DNA from 3 places in the Micromonospora sp. WMMD736 genome. Region 3 is predicted to be linked to each of the others. Evidence: riboswitches for the same ligand, from Rfam matches in the RefSeq annotation. Region 3 holds a riboswitch; each other region holds the start of a gene.
What was found. Region 3 has a riboswitch for cobalamin ahead of ACN269_RS01045 (CbtB domain-containing protein). Riboswitches for the same ligand answer to the same signal wherever they lie in the genome.
Positions count from the first base shown of each region.

Region 1 (3,209 bases), 1.9 Mb from region 3:
GCTGCTGTTCGCGGCTGTCGTCGTCAGCGCTGGCCTGGTCGTCGTCGACCCGATGCCGCGCGCCGCGCACGCTGCGGCGTGCGCGGCGGGCGCGGGCGTCACGGTGGTGGTCGACCTCACCGCGTTCGGCCTCGGTGTGCAGACCGGCTGCCGACTCGGGGACCCGCCGACCGGCCTGGCCGCGTTGCAGGGCGGGGGCTTCACCGTGACGGGCACTCAACGATGGGGCCTTGCCTTCGTCTGCCGTATCAACGGCTACCCCATGCCCGCCTCCGAGCCATGTGTCAATACTCCCCCGGCCAGCGCGTACTGGTCGTATTGGCACGCCGTGCCCGGCGGTACCTGGTCCTACAGCACGCTCGGCGCGAGCAGCTACAACCCCGCGCAGGGCACTGTCGAGGGGTGGCGCTTCGGCTCCGGACAGGCTCCGTCGATCTCCCCGCCGTAACTGGCGCTGGGGTGGTGCCGGCACCGCAGCCCTGTGCTACCGGGCCGCGCGGCACCACCCCGACGCATCAGGTGGGCACGTGCTGGGTGCGGGAGTCGGAGCGGCCGGCAAGGACGGCGGCGAGGATCTCCGCGCCGTCGACGACCCTCGGGCCCGGGCGGTTGAAGTAGGCGGGTCCGTCGACCACCCACACCTGCCCGTCGCGCACCGCGGGCAGGTCAGCCCACCCGGGTTGCGCGGTCGCCACGGACAACTCGTCAAGCGTCTGCTTCGGTGTGAACCCGCACGGCCCGAACACCACCACGTCGGGGGCCAGGTCCGCGACGACCGACCATCGGTGCGGTGTGCTGTGCGCGCCCGGTCCGAGCAGCAGTGACTGCCCGCCGGCGTAGCTGATCTGCTCCGGCACCCAGTGCCCGCCGGGCATAAGCGGGTCGAGCCACTCGACGAACAACACCCTCGGCGCGCCGGCCGCCGGCCCGGGCAACGCGGCGAGGCGACGCTCGCTGTCGGCGCGGATCTTCGCCGCCCGTTCGTCGGTGCCGGTCAGCGCGGCCACGGCATCGACCGTGTCGAGGATCCCGGCGATGGTCCTCGCCTCCAGGGACACCACCCTCGTGTCAAAGTCCATCAGTCGGACGGCGTCGTTGACCCGCTCGTAGGAGACCGCACACACGTCGCACAGATCCTGGGTCAGGATCAGATCCGGCTTCAGATCCTCCAACACGGCGACGTCGAGCTGGTACAACGACGACCCCCGGTGCGCGTCGCCAGCGATCGCCGCCGAGATCTCCCGGCTCGTCAACGCCCCCGGCAGCGACGTCGCGGTCACCGCCGGAATATCGGTCAGTTCCCCCGGCGGCCAGTCGCACTCATGGGTACGACCGACCAGATGCCCGGTCAGTCCGAGCATGGCCACGATGTCCGTGGCCGCCGGCAGCAGGGAGACAATGCGCACACCCGTCTGCCTACCAGGCACGACCGAATGGCGTCCACTCCCGCACGACGGGCGACGGCCTTCCCGGCGGACGACGCCGAACGCGACCACCACCCCGACGCGGATGCCATAACAGGAGGCGTTGGCCAGCACGAGCATCATCGCCGAACCTGGCGGGCGGTGAGGACGACGATCGCTGCCAGGTGACCGGCCAGCGCCGCGACGGACAGTCCGAGCAGGTCTTAGACCTCTACGGCGCCGTCGAGCAACGCCCGCCGCAGCGCCAACCGGTGTTCCCGGCGGATCTCCGCCTCACGGTACCGACGCCGGTCCCCGTCCGTTTCCGGCAGCAGCGGCGGCACCGCACGTGGCTGCCCGTCGTCGTCGATGGCGACCATGACCAGATGGGCCGTGGCCACGTCCGTGGGCGGCACGGCGCGGTCCCAGCGGTCCGCGGTCACCTTCACGGCCACCTCCATCGAGCTGCGGCCCGCCCAGGTGATGCGCGCGTCGACGTGTACGACGTCGCCGACCCGCACCGCCCGCAGGAACGCGGTCTCGTCGATGGCGGCGGTGACGGCCGGCCCGTCGGAGTGCCGGGCGGCGACCACCCCGGCGACCGAGTCGATCAGGTTGAGGATCCGGCCGCCGTGCACCGTACCCATCAGGTTGGTGTGATGTTGGTCCATGATCTGCGACAGGGTCAAATGCGACGCCGACGGCGCTCGGCCGGCGATCGCGGTGGTGTCGTGCACAGCGGTGATCCGTCCCTCGGGAAACCACACCGCCGGAACGCGGATACACGCTGAGGAGCACGCGCCGACGGACGGCACGTCACCCGCTCAGCCCACCCGCGAGGCCGACGGCAGCGCACACTGTTGTGTACGCAGCGCGGGCAGGTCTTCGGACTCGCGGACGCGACCGGCTACGCCGGTCCCCTACTGGCCGTCGCTTCCCAGGCTGATGGGCCCAGTGCTGATGACGGCGGTCGCTCCCACTCACCGCTGCGGGGCAGTCCCGGATTTCCACCGGGTTCCCTCTTACGACGCCCGGTCGGTCGTGACCGGGCGAACCAACGCCACCAGCCAGTCTAATGGATCGTTAAGGAACCTCCGCTGCCGAGGCCGGCGCTCCGAAACTCTCCGAGCCAGTGTTGAACGGCCAGAACCACAGCGGCACGCCGGCGGTGGCCGGTGCGGCGGCCCGCGCTCACCTGGGTTTACTCCCGTGGCTGCCGGGCGGGACTGACGCTCGTCCCGCCCGGCGTGGTACTCAGTGGCCGCGAAGCTCGACGGCAGCGGCGACCAGATGTTGCAGGGATGCCTTGACTTCTGGGTAGGCGCGGGTCTTGAGACCGCAGTCGGGGTTCACCCACAGCCGCTCGACGGGAACCACCGCCGCTGCCCGACGCAGCGCCTGCACGACCTCTTCGTGCGAGGGCACCCGCGGTGAGTGGATGTCCCAGACGCCGGGGCCGACTCCGCGGTGGTATCCGATCGCGGCGAGGTCGTCGAGGACCTCCATCTTCGAACGGGACGCCTCGATGCTGGTGACGTCGGCGTCGAGAGCGTCGATGGCGGTGATGACCTCACCGAACTCCGAGTAACACAAATGGGTGTGGACCTGGGTGTCGTCGGCGACACCGGAGGTCGCCAGGCGGAACGCGCCGACCGCCCACTCCAGGTATGCCTTCTGGTCGGCCCGGCGCAGCGGCAGCGTCTCACGCAGCGCCGGCTCGTCGACCTGGATCACCCGAATACCGGCCGCCTCGAGATCACGGCACTCGTCGCGCAGGGCCAGCGCCACCTGGTCGGCGGTATCAGC
Region 1 is NZ_JBMHMI010000001.1:2,168,669-2,171,877, forward strand. Features, by position in the region: gene ACN269_RS09125 (hypothetical protein) at 1-448, shown strand, start outside; gene ACN269_RS09130 (ABC transporter substrate-binding protein) at 516-1,406, opposite strand; gene ACN269_RS09135 (acyl-CoA thioesterase) at 1,628-2,074, opposite strand; cobalamin riboswitch at 2,263-2,477, opposite strand; gene metE (5-methyltetrahydropteroyltriglutamate--homocysteine S-methyltransferase) at 2,658-3,209, opposite strand, start outside.
Region 1: it holds a riboswitch for cobalamin, as region 3 does, so the genes downstream of both, ACN269_RS09135 (acyl-CoA thioesterase) here and ACN269_RS01045 (CbtB domain-containing protein) in region 3, are expected to answer to the same signal.

Region 2 (3,209 bases), 1.9 Mb from region 3:
CCCGCTCAACTGCTCGCCGAAGTACTGGACCATGTCGTTGCGTTCCGGCTCGCCGTGCACCAGCACGTCGAGGCCCAGCCGTTCCTGAAGTCGGATGACCCGTCCGACCTCAAGGCGCATCCGCCGGGTGTAGTCGACCTCGTCAAGCTGGCCGGCCCGGTACGCGGCCCGGGCCCGACGCAGCTCGTCGGTCTGCGGGAACGAACCGATCGTCGTGGTCGGCAGCGCCGGCAGGTGCAGCCGGGCCTGCTGAGCCGCGGCGCGCTGCGGGTAGGCACCACGCTGCCGGTCAGCGGCCCGCAGCGCGGCAAGCCTGCCCCGTACGGTGGCGTCGTACCAGGAAGCGGGCGACGCCGGAAGCGGTGCGGGCAGAGATGTGGTGCCGTTGCGTAGAGCCCGTCCCAGCAGGACGACCTCGTCGACCTTCTGCCGCGCGAACGCCAGCCGCTGGCGCACGTCCGGGTCGAGCGCGGTCTCGGCGGACAGGTCCACCGGCACGTGCAGCAGCGAACACGACGTCGACACCGCGACATGATCGGCGAGCCCCGTCACCACCGCGCCGGCGGTGATCGCCGCACGCAGATCCGTGCGCCAAACGTTGCGGCCGTCGACGAGCCCGGCGACGATCGTCTTGCCGCGCAATGGGCCCGCGCTGGCGAGCTGCCGCAGGTTGCCGGGCCCGGCGACCAGGTCCACACCGATCGCCTCGATCGGCGTGTCCAACAGAGCGGGGAGCGCGTCACCGAGCGTCCCGAAGTAGGTGGCGACAAAGATTGTCGGCCGCTGCTCGACGGCGCACAACCGGCGGTACGCGTCACGGAGCGCGGCGATCTCCGCCTCGCTGCGCTCGCCCACGTAGGCGGGCTCGTCCAGCTGCACCCACCGCACCCCGGCGTCGGCGAGCGTCCGCAGGAGGTCGGCGTACACGTCGACGAGGTCCGGCAACCGGTCGAACGGTTGACCACCCCCGTCGCTGGCCTTGGACAGCAGCAGGAACGTGGCCGGTCCGACGAGCACCGGGCGGCTCTCGACGCCGAGGTCACGGGCTTCGCGGTACTCGCGCAACGCCTTCGCGGGGTTCGCCGCGAAGACGGTGTCGCCGTCCACCTCCGGCACCAGATAGTGGTAGTTCGTGTCGAACCACTTCGTCAGCTCCAGTGCCGGCTCGGCGTCGACACCACGGGCCATCGCGAAGTACGTGTTCAGCTCGGACAGACCGAGACGCGCGAAGCGTCGCGGAATGGCGCCGACGGCCACGGCGGTGTCGAGCATGTGGTCGTAGTAGGAGAAGGTGTTCGACGGGATGGCGTCCAAGCCTGCGTCGCGCAGCGCCTGCCAGACCTCGCGCCGCAGCGCGGCAGCGGTGGTCTCCAACTCTTCCGCGTCGATGTGTCCCGCCCAGTAGGCCTCGACGGCCTTCTTCAACTCGCGGTTGCGGCCGATGCGCGGATAGCCGAGCACAGTGCTCTGACCGAATGCGGTGTTCATGGGGTCCTTCCCTCGAAGAGGCCGAGGACTCGCGCCACGACAGGGAAGGAAGGGGTACGGCAACGTACCGGCTTCCGCCCCGGCCGTCCCGAGAGACCATCGGCGGCGCACACCGGCTGGCGCGCGCGGCGCTGGCAGGTCTTCGGACTCGCGGGCAAGACCTCTTCGGTCGCCTACTGGCCGTCGCTTCCCAGACCTTCCGGTCCAGTGCTTGATGACGGCGGTCGTTCCCACTCACCGCTGCGGGGCAGTCCCGGTTTCGCACCAGGTTCCCTCTTACGGCGCCACGACCAATGAGGCCACGGCGAACCAACACCGACATCTATCCTAGGGGCTCCACGCATCACCCGGCTCAACGTGTCCGCTGAGCGGGACCGGTCAGTCGGGTGGCTCGGCCAGCCGCTGCATCCGGTTCCAACCGGACCAGCCGCGCTCGCGCAGCAGCTCCCGCAGCCGCCGTACCCGTGGGTCGGAGTCGACGGCGACCGCATCGATCAGATCGTGCGGGAGATGGTCGTCGTCCTCCCCCTCGGAAGTGACCTCCCCGGCGGCGTACGCCTGCTCCGGCAGACCGGCCATGATGTCCGGCGGACGGTCTCCATCGACACAACCGCATCGCGACAGGCGGACCCTCGGCAGGTCTGCCACACCGATGCGGCCTGGGACGGCTGGGCGTTGGGACACTCAGGCTGGGAACCCGATCCAAAAACTGGCGGCGGTCCATGCATCCTGCGAATGCCAGCCGCTCACCCGCCTCGAGATCACAGGAGGCCTGACCGAGTTCCGCCAAAAGCACCACCACCGCATGCCGTACCAGCACTGATACGGCATGCACCCGCATGACGGCGACTACATGATCGATGTCCCACCCTGGGCATGCATAGCACTTGCCGGACACTCGCACCGGCAACCGCTCATTTGCCCAATTGGTGCCGACGGGCGACGGGCCGCAGGGCGAGCACGCGCCTCGAACCTCGATGCCTTTCTCTGCGCCAACAGCTGCGGTGCGTGGCCGAGTCCAGTGAACCACAGCATCGTTAAGTATCCATATTGGGGTTTGTCTCTGGCTCTCGTGTGGGAGGTCCTGATGCAGCACGCGGCGGAACGTGACGGCCCCGACCTGCTCGGCTGGTGGCTACAGCAGCCGAGCCGGCGAGGCCGCCTGCGGACGCGGCACCCGACAACACCGAAGCCACCGGGCATCCGGTTCGCGTTCTACGGCCGGATGTCGACCCGGGAGTTCCAGGACCGGCTGTCGTCGGCGCGGTGGCAACGCGACTTCGCCGAGGACGTGATCGACGGCCAGGGCGTGATCGTGGCCGAGTTCTTCGACGTGGGCCATTCCCGCCAGGTGCCCTGGCCACGTCGCCCGCAAGCCGCACGATTGCTGGCAGCGCTCGCCGACCCTGCCCGCGGGTTCGACGCGGTGGTAGTGGGAGAGTTCGAGCGAGCCTTCTACGGCAACCAATTTCGCGACCTCGCGCCGCTGTTCAACCTCTACGGCGTGCAGCTGTGGCTGCCCGAGCTCAACGGCCCGGTCGACGTCAGCAACGAGTTCCACCTGTCGCTGCTGGCCCTGCTCGGTGTGCACTCCAAACGTGAGATCCAGCGCTCGCGGTTTCGGGCCAAGGCGGCCATGCGCGCCCAGGTCATCGAGCAAGGCCGTCATCTCGGCGGCCGGCCGCCGTACGGGTACCGGCTGGCCGAGGCAGGGCCGCATC
Region 2 is NZ_JBMHMI010000001.1:2,172,088-2,175,296, forward strand. Features, by position in the region: gene metE (5-methyltetrahydropteroyltriglutamate--homocysteine S-methyltransferase) at 1-1,488, opposite strand, end outside; cobalamin riboswitch at 1,605-1,817, opposite strand; gene ACN269_RS09145 (hypothetical protein) at 1,867-2,067, opposite strand; gene ACN269_RS09150 (recombinase family protein) at 2,576-3,209, shown strand, end outside.
Region 2: it holds a riboswitch for cobalamin, as region 3 does, so the genes downstream of both, metE (5-methyltetrahydropteroyltriglutamate--homocysteine S-methyltransferase) here and ACN269_RS01045 (CbtB domain-containing protein) in region 3, are expected to answer to the same signal.

Region 3 (8,072 bases):
GCGGCACCGTCGAACTGCGCCTCGGCAGTCCCACCGGCACCCGGGTGGGCAGCTGCGCGGTACCCGGCACCGGTGGGTGGCAGACCTGGCAGACCGTCTCCTGCCCGGTCTCCGGCGCCACCGGTACCCAGGATCTGTACCTGCGGTTCACCGGCGGCAGCGGCACGCTGTTCAACCTCAACTGGTGGCAGTTCCAAGCCAACGGCACGACGCCCACCCCGACCCCGACGCCGAGCCCGCCCGTGGACGCGACGCCCACGCCCGTTCCGACGCCCACGACCACCCCCACGCCGACGCCGACAGGCCCGGCGGGGACGTCCTGCGCGGTCACCAACACCGTGGTGAACACCTGGCAGGGCGGGTTCGAGGGGCGGCTCACGGTCACCAACTCCGGATCGTCGGCGCTCAACGGCTGGCGGGTCACCTGGACGCTCGCCAGCGGGCAGACGGTGTCCCAGGTCTGGAACGGCACCCTCACCCAGTCGGGTAGTCAGGTCACCGTCGCGAACGCCGCGTACAACGGCCAACTCGCGCCGGGCGCGACGACCACCGCCGGCTACCTCAGCTCCATCACCTCGTCGAGTCCGCCCACCACCACCCCCACCTGCACCCCCGCCTGACTCCCCCGTCCCCCACCCCCAAGAACACCCCCACCCCATCCCCACACCCGTCCGCCGCCGACGTCGATCATGGAGTCAATGCCCCCGACACGCCGATAGGGGCGCAACGACTTCATGATCGACGGGGCGGGGCCGGGGGTGGGGTGGGGGTTCTAGAAGTCGTCGTCGAAGGCGACCGTGCCGGTCACCCCGACCTGGTACGCCGACACCCGCCGCTCGAAGAAGTTGGACAGCTCCTGCACGTCCTGCAGCTCCATGAAGGCGAACGGGTTGGCCGACCCGTAGTGCGGCGCGATCCCGAGCTGGGCGAGCCGGCGATCGGCGACGTGCTGGAGGTACTGGCGCATGTCGGTCAACGTGAGACCGGGCACCCCCTGGCCCACCAGGTCCTCGGCGAACTGGACCTCGCACTCGACCGCCTCGGTGAGCATCCGGCGGACCTGGTCGGCCAGGTCGTCGTCGAACAGATCGGGCTCCTCGGCGCGGACGGTGTCGACGACGTCGAACGCGAACGCCATGTGCATGGACTCGTCGCGGAACACCCAGTTGGTGCCGGAGGCGAGGCCGTGCAGCAGGCCACGGGAGCGCAGGAAGTAGACGTACGCGAACGCGCCGTAGAAGAACAACCCCTCGATGCAGGCGGCGAAGCAGATCAGGTTGAGCAGGAAGGCCCGCCGGTCCTCGCGGGTACGCAACTCCCGCAGGTCGCCCAGCGAGTCGATCCAGCGGAAGCAGAACTCGGCCTTGCGACGGATCGACGGAATGTTCTCGATGGCGGCGAAGGCCTCGAACCGCTCGGTCTCGTCGGGCACGTACGTGTCGAGCAGGTTCAGGTAGAACTGGACGTGCACGGCCTCCTCGAACAGTTGCCGCGACAGGTAGAGCCGGCCTTCGGGGCTGTTGACGTGCTGGTACAGGTTGAGCACGAGGTTGTTGGCGACGATCGTGTCGCCGGTGGCGAAGAACGCGACGAGGCGGCTGACCAGATGCCGCTCGGCCGGCGACAGCCGGTCCAGGTCGGCGAGGTCGGCGTGCAGGTCGACCTCCTCGACCGTCCACGTGTTGCGGATGGCGTCCCGGAAGCGGTCGAAGAAGTGCGGGTAGCGCATCGGGCGGAGAGTCAGGTCCATCCCGGGGTCGAGCAGCATGTGTGTGGTCCTCGCGTCGGTGGTGGTGTCGGCGGTGGTCACTGGCACGCCTCGCAGGACTCCGGGTTCTCCAGCGAGCAGGCCAGCGCGTCGGCGTCGACAGCGACGGGGACGACGGGCGTCACCGCGCTGACGGTGGCCTGCTGGATCCGGGTGGCCGGCCGGGACCGCAGGTAGTAGGTGGTCTTCAGACCGGTCTTCCAGGCGTACAGGTACATCGAGGAGAGCTTGCCGATGGTGGGCGAGGCCAGGAACAGGTTCAGCGACTGGGACTGGTCGATGAACGGCGCGCGGGCGGCGGCCAGGTCGATCAGCGCGCGCTGCGGCAGCTCCCACGCGGTGCGGAACAGCTCCCGCACGTCGGCCGGCAGCTCCGCGACGGACTGCACCGAGCCCTCGGCCCGCTTGATCGCCGACCGGATCTGCTCGGTCCACAGGCCGCGGGCCTTCAACTCGCGTACCAGAGCGGTGTTGACCTGGAGGAACTCCCCCGACAGCGTCTCGCGCTTGAACAGGTTGGACACCTGCGGCTCGACGCACTCGTAACAGCCGGCGATCGAGGCGATCGTCGCGGTGGGCGCGACCGCCACCAGCAGCGAGTTGCGCAGCCCGTGCGCGGCGACCCGCTCCCGCAGCGCGTCCCAGCGGGCGGTCTGCGTACCCTCGACGCCCCAGAGGTCGGGTTGAAGCTGGCCCCGGGCGGCCCGGGTCTGCGGGTACGTCGGGTGGGCGCCGAACTCCCGCGCCAGGTCGGCGGAGGTCTCCAGGGCGGTCAGGTACAGCTCCTCGCTGATCCGGGTGGACAGCTCCCGCGCGGCCGGCGCGTCGAACGGCAGCCGCAGCGCGAAGAACACGTCCTGCAACCCCATCAGCCCGAGCCCGACCGGCCGCCAACGAGGGTTGCTCGCCGCCGCCTGCGGGGTCGGGTAGTAGTTGATGTCGATGACCCGGTCGAGGAAGGTCACCGCCGTCCGGACCGTGGCGCGCAGTCGTTCCCAGTCGATGCCGTCGTCGGTCAGGTGGGCGGCGACGTTCACCGAGCCGAGGTTGCACACGGCGGTCTCGTCGTCGCTGGACACCTCGATGATCTCGGTGCAGAGGTTGGAGAGGTGGACCACGTTGCCCGGCTCGGCCGTCTGGTTGCAGAGCCGGTTGGCCGCGTCCTTGAAGGTCATCCAGCCGTTGCCGGTCTGGGCCAGGGCCCGCATCATCTTCCCGTACAGCTCGCGGGCGGGCAGCTGCCGCACGTAGCGGCCCTGCTCCTCGGCGGCCCGGTACGCGGCGTCGAACCGCTCCCCCCACAGGTCCGGCAGTTCGGGCACCTCGTCGGGGTCGAACAGCGACCACATCTCGTCGGCCTCGACCCGGCGCATGAACTCGTCCGGGATCCAGTTGGCCAGGTTGAGGTTGTGGGTACGCCGGGCGTCCTCGCCCGTGTTGTCCCGGAGCTGGAGGAACTCCTCGATGTCCGGGTGCCACGGCTCCAGGTAGACGCAGGCCGCACCCTTGCGCCGGCCGCCCTGGTTGACCGCCGCGACGCTCGCGTCCAACGTGCGCAGCCACGGCACGATCCCGTTGGACTGCCCGTTCGTACCCCGGATCAGCGCGCCGCGGGACCGGACCCGGGAGAACGCGATGCCGATGCCACCGGCGAACTTGGACAGGTTGGCGACCTGGGCGTAGCGCGCGTAGATCGAGTCCAGTTCGTCGCGCGGCGAGTCCACGAGATAGCACGAGGACATCTGGGTGTGTCGGGTGCCGGAGTTGAACAGGGTCGGTGAGCTGGGCAGATAGGCGAGGCTGGACATCAGCCGGTAGAAGTCGACCGCCTCGTCCGGCGTACGGGACAGGCCGCAGGCCACCCGCAGCAGCCAGTACTGCGGGGTCTCCAGCACCAGCCGGGTGGTGGGGTGACGCAGCAGGTACCGGTCGTAGACGGTGCGCAGGCCGAAGTACTCGAAGCGGCGGTCGCCGTCGGCGTCGACGGCGTTGTCGAACGTCTCCGCGTGCGCGGCGACGAACGCGGCGGTCTCGTCGCCGATCAGACCCTCGGCGTGGCCGGCCCGGATCGCCGCGCTGAACGAGGTGATGCCCTGACGCCGCACCTCCTTGTCGACGTAGCCGGCCAACAGCCGCGCGGCCAGGCGCGAGTACTGCGGCTCCGTGCCGATCATCTCGGCCGCCGTCTGGATGGACAGCCGGTCCAGCTCGGCCGTCGTCGCGCCGTCGTAGAGGCCGCTGATCGTACGGGTGGCCACCCGCATCGGGTCGACGTCGGTCAGGTCGTCGGCCCACCGCTCGACCGCCCGGACGATCTTGTTCACGTCCACGGCCTCGGTGCCGCCGTCGCGCTTGCGCACCTGCATCGGGGTCCGCCGCACGGCCTCACCGCTGACCGGGACCACCTCGGTGACTGTCACCACTCACTCCTCGGGAGTTCGAGACCTCAAGGGCCCTCGGACGCGAGGAGGCGGAGACCATCGGACGCCAAGCCCGCGCGGGCATGGGTCAGGTGGCGTCAGCCGTACCACGCGGCCTCGGACCGCCGCGCACCCGAGGTTCGGGTACGCGGCGCGCTGGCAGGTCTTCGGACTCGCGGGCGCGACCGGGCCTGCCCGGTCACCTACTGGCCGTCGCTTCCCAGGCCGATGGCCCAGTGCTGATGACGGCGGTCGTTCCCACTCACCGCTGCGGGACAGTCCCGGATTTCCACCGGGTTCCCTCTTGCCTCGACCAGTCACCAGGATTGGCCGAACCAGCTGCGGTCGACACCATATATAGGGGCGGGCACGTTTGTCACACCCCACATGTCGGTCTCGGGCGTGTCGCGGTCGACGTGACGGTCCTCGTCGATCGACCCGGGCCGGGTGGCGGGCGGCGGCACCCCGACAGTCGTCGTCGGCTTGACCGAGCGGAACCGGCACCGATACGGTCGACCCACTATCTGCGGCGACGCGAGGGAAGCCGGTGAGAATCCGGCGCGGTCGCGCCACTGTGAGCGGCCCCCAGCCCGGGGGTCGCGAGCCAGGACGCTCGGTCGTCCGCAGCCTTGCGATGGGGACGCGTCATCCCCGAGGAGGTTCGTTCACGCATGTCCAGCTCCACGTCCAGCCAGCCGCTGGCGCACCCCGCTGTCCCGATCCGTCTCCTGTGGACGGTCCTGGCCACCGTCGCCGTGCTCGCCCTGCTGGCCTACCTCGTCGCCTTCGACCAGGGGGCGGTCTCGCGCAGCGGGATGTACCTGCACGAGCTGATGCACGACGGCCGGCACCTGCTCGGTGTCCCGTGCCACTGAGCGGCACCGGAACCGCACCCACGTTCGTCACGGTCCTGCTGCGCGGGCTGCTCGCCGGCCTGGTGGCCGGCCTGCTCGCCGGGACGTTCGCCTACGTCGTCGGCGAACCACACGTCGAGGCGGCCATCGCCATCGAGGAGGCGGCCACGCACGCCGGGCCTACCGCCGACGGGCACCAGCACGGCGAGGAGGCCCTGATCGGCCGGGACGGCCAGCGCGGCGGCCTCTTCCTGGCCACCGGCCTGTTCGGTGTCGCCATGGGCGGCCTGTTGGCCAGCGCGTACGTCCTGCTGGCCCGTAGGCGGCAGACCGCCGACGACGGACGGTCCGGGCTGTTGCTCGCCGGCGGCGCGCTGCTCGGCGCGGTGCTCGTGCCGTTCCTCAAGTACCCGCCGAATCCGCCGGCCGTCGGCGACCCCGCCACCATCGACCAGCGCACGGTCACCTACCTGCTGATGGTGGTGCTCGGCCTGGTCGCGGTCTGGTCCGGTTCGCTGGGCTACCGGTCGGTGAGTGAACACGCGCCCGTGTGGCTGCGGGCCAGCGCCGCGGTCGGCGGCTTCCTGCTGGTCACCGTCGTGTCCTATGTGGTGCTGCCGTCGTTCCAGGAGGTCCCCGCCGACTTCCCCGCGACACTGCTGTGGAACTTCCGACTCGCCTCACTCGGCACCCAGACGGTGCTGTGGACCGGGATCGGCCTGCTCTTCGCCGCCCTGATGCACCGCCAGCGCGCGGCCGCCGACGCACCACTGGCCGGGTGAGCGCCACCAGCCTGCGGCTGGTCGCCCACGGTCACACCGCCGCCCTGCGGCAGGCCCGGTTCGGCGGAGACGACGGTCTGGACGAGGGCGGCCGACGTGCCGCCCTCGCCCTGTCCCCCGCCCTGCCTTGCCGGCGTCCGCCCGACGCCTGCCTGTCCAGCCCGGAGACGGCGGCCGTCGAGACCGCCGAGGTTCTCGGCCTCGCGCCCAGCGTCGAGGCAGGCCTGGCCGACTGCGATTACGGCGACTGGTCCGGCCGGGCCCTGGCCGAGATCGCGGCGGAACGGCCCGACGCGCTGCGCGAGTGGCTGTCCGATCCGGACGCCGCGCCGCACGGTGGTGAGTCGATCGTCGCCGTGCGCCGGCGCGTCGGTCGGTGGCTGGACGCGCAGCGCGGCGGCGGCCGACGGGTCACCGCCGTCACCCACCCGCTCGTGATCCGGGTCGCGCTCGTGCACGCCCTGGATCTGCCGTTGGCGACGTACCGGCTGTTCGACGTCGCGCCGCTGGCGGTCGTCCGGCTCACTGGCCACGGCCCACACTGGCAGCTCCGCCTGGACGCGGCACCAGCACCGGCGGAGGGGTGACGAGGGTCTACCACGACCCCTGTCGAGCTGCCCCAGATTCGGGGCAGCGAGGTCGGCTGGCAGGAGCGGCGATCGGTCGGGCGAGGCGAGCGGTCCCGCGACCCGCCGTTCGGGGCCGGGATCGGCGGACCCGCAACGGATGTCGGGCGGGCCGTGGAGTACGGCCCGCCCGACTGATGTGCTTCCGGCCTACTTCGTAGCGGTGATCGTGAACGGTCGGGACACCGTCGCCTTCGACCGGGACCCGGCCAGCGTCACGCTGGTGACTCCGGGCTCCATCGAATCCGGGACGCCGACGGTCCCACCGGCGACGATGCCGTCACCGTTCGCGCGCACCGTGCCGACCCGACGGCCGTCGCCGAGGCTGACCGTGATCGTCTCGTTCGGCGCGAAGCCGGTGCCGTCGACGGTGATCGCCGTGCCGCGCGGCGCGGTCGGCGTGGGCAACGACAGGCGCGGCTGGTAGGCCGGCTCCGCCGAACCCACGATCACCTGCACGGTCGCCGTCGCCGGGTTCGCCGAGGACGCGCCGGTGGCGCGGACGGCGTACCGACCCGGTGGCGTGTCCCCGGGGGTCGCGACGGTCGCACGGACCGTGCCCGTCGCGGACGCCGGGACCGTCACCTCGCGGGTCGTGCCGGCCGCGAGGCCCACCGTCACCCGCTCGCCGGCGGCGAACCCACTGCCGACGACCGTGACCGCGTCGCCAGCGGCGACCGACTGCGCGCCGGACACCGCGAGGGTGGTGGCCGCCCCAGCCGGCCGGACCGTCACGGTGAAGGTAGCGGTGCTGCTGGACACCGTGTCCCACACGGTGACGCGCACCGGGTAGGTGCCCACAGCGGCGTAGGTGTGCCGACCACTGAGCGCGCCGTCCGCGCCGACCGTGGCGTCGTCCGGAACCGTGCCGTCGCCCCACTGCACGCGGGCCCGGTAGCCGGTGGTGTCGGGGACACCGCCGGTCACCGACCCGAGGTCCGCCGTGAGAACCTGCCCGACGTCGACGCTCTGGTCGCCCGGGGCGGTGGTCACCAGGGCAGCAGCCGGAGTGCCGTCGTCGGCCACGGCGAACACGTGGATCCGGCCCGCCGAGCGCGGGTCGCCGGTCTGCGTCGGCAGGGTCACCGACACCAGCGTCTTGCCCGCCGGGATCTGGTACGGCGTGGTGGCGAACAGGAACGGCTGGGCACCGTCGCGGCTCGTGCCACTGAGCCGGTACGCGGACTTCGCGACCACGACGTTGCCGTACGACGGCGTGCCGTTGGCGTTGCCGCCCAGCGTCCAGTCACTGAACCGGATCGGAACGCTGTCGGTGCTGCCGTCGCTGAAGGTCACCGTTCCGGTGGTGTCCTGGTTGCCCTGCGTACCGGCGCCGATGAACGAGATGTTCCGGGCGTCGTCCGGCAGGCGCAGGGCGATCGTCGCGCCGTTACCGGTGGCGTTGTCCGGCTGCCCGGCCGGGACCTGCGGCAGGGTGAAGCCCAGCGCGGTGCCCGGCACCTGGTGCCGCTGCCCCTGGGTCACACCGGCCGCCGCCAGCGCGGCCCGCGAGTAGGCCCACGACTTCGCGTCACAGTCCGCCGCCAGGGTGCCCTCGTCGCCGACGCAGACCGTGTCGAACGCCGCGGTGAGGCTGGACTTCGCCGCGTACGCGACGTCGA
Region 3 is NZ_JBMHMI010000001.1:290,605-298,676, reverse strand. Features, by position in the region: gene ACN269_RS01060 (family 43 glycosylhydrolase) at 1-620, shown strand, start outside; gene ACN269_RS01055 (ribonucleotide-diphosphate reductase subunit beta) at 773-1,768, opposite strand; gene ACN269_RS01050 (ribonucleoside-diphosphate reductase subunit alpha) at 1,807-4,134, opposite strand; cobalamin riboswitch at 4,330-4,543, opposite strand; cobalamin riboswitch at 4,685-4,824, shown strand; gene ACN269_RS01045 (CbtB domain-containing protein) at 4,860-5,063, shown strand; gene ACN269_RS01040 (CbtA family protein) at 5,054-5,824, shown strand; gene ACN269_RS01035 (histidine phosphatase family protein) at 5,821-6,411, shown strand; gene ACN269_RS01030 (GH92 family glycosyl hydrolase) at 6,601-8,072, opposite strand, start outside.